DNA from 2 places in the Streptomyces sp. NBC_01116 genome. Region 1 is predicted to be linked to the other one. Evidence: riboswitches for the same ligand, from Rfam matches in the RefSeq annotation. Region 1 holds a riboswitch; the other holds the start of a gene.
The links. Region 1 has a riboswitch for S-adenosylmethionine ahead of thrC (threonine synthase). Riboswitches for the same ligand answer to the same signal wherever they lie in the genome.
Positions count from the first base shown of each region.

Region 2: another riboswitch for S-adenosylmethionine. It lies ahead of OG245_RS09045 (aminotransferase class V-fold PLP-dependent enzyme); the one in region 1 lies ahead of thrC (threonine synthase).

Region 1 is NZ_CP108644.1:4,760,997-4,763,186, forward strand. Features, by position in the region: gene OG245_RS20780 (trehalose-6-phosphate synthase) at 1-98, opposite strand, end outside; gene OG245_RS20785 (glucosyl-3-phosphoglycerate synthase) at 163-1,113, opposite strand; SAM riboswitch class I at 1,268-1,395, shown strand; gene thrC (threonine synthase) at 1,415-2,190, shown strand, end outside.
Region 2 is NZ_CP108644.1:2,072,794-2,074,983, reverse strand. Features, by position in the region: gene trpD (anthranilate phosphoribosyltransferase) at 1-861, shown strand, start outside; SAM riboswitch class IV at 968-1,085, shown strand; gene OG245_RS09045 (aminotransferase class V-fold PLP-dependent enzyme) at 1,263-2,190, shown strand, end outside.

The DNA of each region.
Region 1 (2,190 bases):
TCGAGCGTCCCGTCCTCGCCGAGGGTGTACGAGACGGGCCCGCGGTTGGACGCGACGAGGACCTGGGCGGTGGCGGAGGATGTGTGCTCGGAGACCATGTAGCGGAACCTAGCCCGTGAGGGAAGTCGCCAAACGCCTCAGGGCCTTCTGCGGCCCACCGCCTCACGCCGCGTGGCGTTCCGCGTACTCCGCGATCTCCCGCATCGGCGGCCTTTCCTCCGTGTCCACCGCATGGGTGCGGGGCACGAATCCGTCCTCGCCGCGTTCGAACTGGGTCAGCGCGGGCCGCACCAGATGGCCCCGGGAGAGCCGCAGCTGCGCCGTGCGGTAGATCGCCGCCGCCATCCGGCCCAGCGCCTGCCCGTCCTGGTGGCGGTGTCGGCGTACGCCGACGTCGACCTGGCCCAGCGCGTCCAGGCCCACCGTGTGCAGCGCGTCCACCAGCAGCCCCAGCTCCACTCCGTAACCGACCGGGAACGGCAGCCGCTCCAGCAGCGACCGCCGCACCGCGTACTCGCCCCCCAGCGGCTGCACGAACCCGGCCAGCTGGGGCCAGTGCAGATTGAGCAGCGGGCGCGCCACCAGCTCGGTGACCCGGCCTCCCTGACCTGCGCTGTCGCCGAGCGGGCGGTCGTACATCGCCTTGACGAACTGGACGGACGGGTCGGTGAGCAGCGGCCCGACCGTGCCCGAGACGAAGTCCGCGGAGAAGTCCCTGAGGTCGGCGTCCACGAAGCAGACGATCTCGCCGCTGGTCACCAGGAGTGACCGCCACAGCACCTCGCCCTTGCCGGGCACGGCCGGTATCCGGGGCAGGATCGCGTCCCGGTGGACCACTCGGGCGCCCGCCGCGCGGGCCACGGCGGCGGTGGCGTCGGTGGAGCCGGAGTCGATCACGACGAGCTCGTCGACGAGCCGGACCTTCTCCATGAGCTCCCGGCGGATCGTCGCCACGATCGCGCCGACCGTGGCCTCCTCGTTCAGCGCGGGCAGCACCACGCTCACGGACGTGGCGCGAGGATCGGCGTCCCGGGCGTCGGTGAGCCGGTTCAGCGGGCGGTCGCCGGACGACCAGGAACGCCTGGTCAGCCAGCGTTCCACCTCTTCGAGCACGGTCGGCACTCCCTGTGTGTGATCCATCTCGCGGTTCGGACGACTATCTCAACGGTCCGGTGCTTCGGTTACAGTCTTGAACAACGCGTACGACCGTCGCATGTCGGGGTCGGACCGCACATAAACGCCTGGATCGAAGATCCAGCGCCATAAGAGCTCATCCAGAGGGACTGAGGGAACGGCCCGTTGAAGTCCCGGCAACCCTCCTGCCGACCGCGAGGTCACGGTGGGGAAGGTGCCAATTCCGTCTTGCGGCGAAATGCGTCGCAGGGAAGATGAGGAGAAAGGGACCTCCGCCATCATGGCTGTTCAGACCGTTGCAGGTAACACCGCTTCTTCCGCCCCGGCCGTTGATCTCGGTCCCGCCGCGGCGCTTTCCTGCCGCGAGTGCGGCGAGCGTTTCGAGCTCGGCCCGCTTTTCGCCTGTGCGTCCTGTTTCGGACCGCTGGAAGTGGCCTACGACCTGCCCACCGGCTCCCCGGAGGAGCTGCGCAAGCGCATCGAGGCCGGCCCGAACAACATCTGGCGCTACGCCCCGCTGCTGCCGGTGCCCGCCGACGTCGCGGAGAAGCCCAACATCAACCCCGGCTTCACCAAGCTCGTCAAGGCCGACAACCTCGCCCGTGAGCTGGGCGTCACCGGCGGCCTGTACGTGAAGGACGACTCCGGCAACCCGACGCACTCCTTCAAGGACCGCGTCGTCGCCATCGCCGTCGAGGCCGCCCGCGCCTTCGGCTTCACCACCCTCTCCTGCTCCTCCACGGGCAACCTGGCCGGAGCCGTCGGCGCCGCCGCCGCCCGGGCCGGCCTGCGCTCCTGCGTGTTCATCCCGCACGACCTGGAGCAGGGCAAGGTCGTCATGGCCGCGGTGTACGGCGGTGAGCTGGTCGGCATCGAGGGCAACTACGACGACGTCAACCGCTTCTGCTCCGAGCTCATCGGCGACCCGCTCGGCGAGGGCTGGGGCTTCGTCAACGTCAACCTGCGCCCGTACTACGGCGAGGGCTCCAAGACGCTGGCGTACGAGATCTGCGAGCAGCTCGGCTGGCGGCTGCCCGACCAGATCGTCATCCCGAT
Region 2 (2,190 bases), 2.7 Mb from region 1:
GTCACCGGCCTCGTCCGCGCGATGTACGCCCACGCCAACACCATCGAGGTGCCGGGCCGGACCGTCGACATCGTCGGCACCGGCGGCGACCTCGCCAAGACGGTCAACATCTCGACCATGTCCGCGATCGTCATCGCCGGCACCGGTGCCAAGGTCGTCAAGCACGGCAACCGCGCCGCCTCCTCCGCGAGCGGCTCCTCCGACGTGCTGGAGAAGCTCGGCGTCAACCTGGAGCTGACCCCGCGGCGGGTCGTCGAGGTAGCCGAAGCGGCGGGCATCACCTTCTGCTTCGCCGTGAAGTTCCACCCCGCCCTGCGGTACGCCGCCAAGGCCCGCAAGGAACTCGGCGCGCAGACCACGTTCAACATCCTGGGGCCCCTCACCAACCCGGCCCAGGTCCGCGCGCAGGCGGTCGGCGTCGCCGACGCCCGGATGGCGCCCATCGTCGCGGGCGTGCTGGCGGACCGGGGGAACTCGGCGCTGGTCTTCCGCGGCGACGACGGACTCGACGAGCTGACCACCACCGCCACCTCCCGGGTCTGGGTGGTGCGCGACGGCGCGGTCCGCGAGGAGCCCTTCGACCCGCGCGACGTCGGGCTGCCCATCGTCCCCGTCGAGGCGCTGCGCGGCGCCGACGCCTCGTACAACGCCGATGTGGCCCGCCGCCTGCTGGACGGCGAGGCGGGCGCGGTACGCGAGGCGGTGCTGCTCAATTCGGCGGCGGCCCTGGTCGCCCTGGACCCGGGCCCCGGCACGCTGACCGAACAGCTCGCGGCGAAGATCCTCGTCGCGGCCGAGGCCATCGACTCCGGGGCCGCCAAGCGGGCACTGGGGCGCTGGGTGGCGGCCAGCAACGCTTGAGCGCGCCCCGGGGACGGCTCCGGGGCACACGGTGTGACACAGGGCGCAGTCCGGATGCCGGACTGCGCCCTTGCGCGTGTGCGCACGTATGGCAAGATGCTGCGCAGGTCATGAGTGACAGCGACTACGGCCCCGGCCCGCTGTCCGGCAACCCTCCGTCCGTGGCGGGGTGCCCCGGGTGAAGACCAGGCCGCAGGCAGCGAGGTCTGCGGCAAGCGCGGGCCCCTCGGCATCCAGCGGATGCCAGCCCCCGGGGTCCTGGTCCCTAGGGAGTCTTCTGTGAGCAAGCGAATGCGCTAGGGCTTATCGCCCTCCTTCCGCGCACCCTTTTCCTTTCCTCCTCCTGCGCTGCCGCGTATCCGCCGGCGCCGGATTTCGCCTGCCTGTTACGGGAGTTCGCCATGTCTGTCCCCACCGCTGCCCTCGACTCGTCGGTTTGTGCCCCGCTGCCCGTTCTGGGGCAGAACGTCACGGTTCCGCTCGTCACCGGCGGTGAGGTCACCTACGCCGCGCTCGACTACGCCGCCAGCGCCCCGGCCCTCCAGCGGGTCTGGGACGACGTCGCCGCGTACGCCCCGTACTACGGCAGCGTCCACCGCGGTGCCGGCTACCTCTCGCAGCTCTCCACCGACCTCTTCGAGAACAGCCGCCGCACGGTCGCGGAGTTCCTCGGCTGCCGCGCGGACGACCAGGTGGTCTTCACCCGCTCCACGACCGACTCCCTCAACCTGCTGGCCGCCGCGATCCCCGCCGACTGCCAGGTCTTCGTCTACGAGACCGAGCACCACGCGTCCCTGCTGCCCTGGCGCGACGCCCGGGTCACCTACCTCAACGCGCCCCGCACCCCGGCCCAGGCCGTCGAGGCCCTGGAGCGCGCGCTCGCCGACCGCGACCCCTACGGCCCCGCCCTCGTCTGCGTCACCGGCGCGTCCAACGTGACCGGTGAGCTGTGGCCGGTGAGGGAGCTGGCCGCGGCCGCCCACGCGCACGGCGCCCGCATCGTCCTCGACGCCGCCCAGCTGGCCCCGCACCACCCCGTGGACATCGCCGAACTGGACGTCGACTGGGTCGCGTTCTCCGGCCACAAGCTGTACGCGCCCTTCGGCTCCGGGGTCCTGGCCGGCCGCGCCGACTGGCTCCAGGCCGCCGAGCCGTACCTCGCCGGCGGCGGCGCGTCCCGCAAGGTCGCCCGGCGCGCCGACGGCGGCGTGGACGTCGACTGGCACACCACGGCCGCCCGCCACGAGGCCGGTTCGCCCAACGTCATCGGCGTCTACTCCATCGCCTCCGCCTGCAAGGCCCTGACCGAGGCCGGCTTCGAGGGCCTGG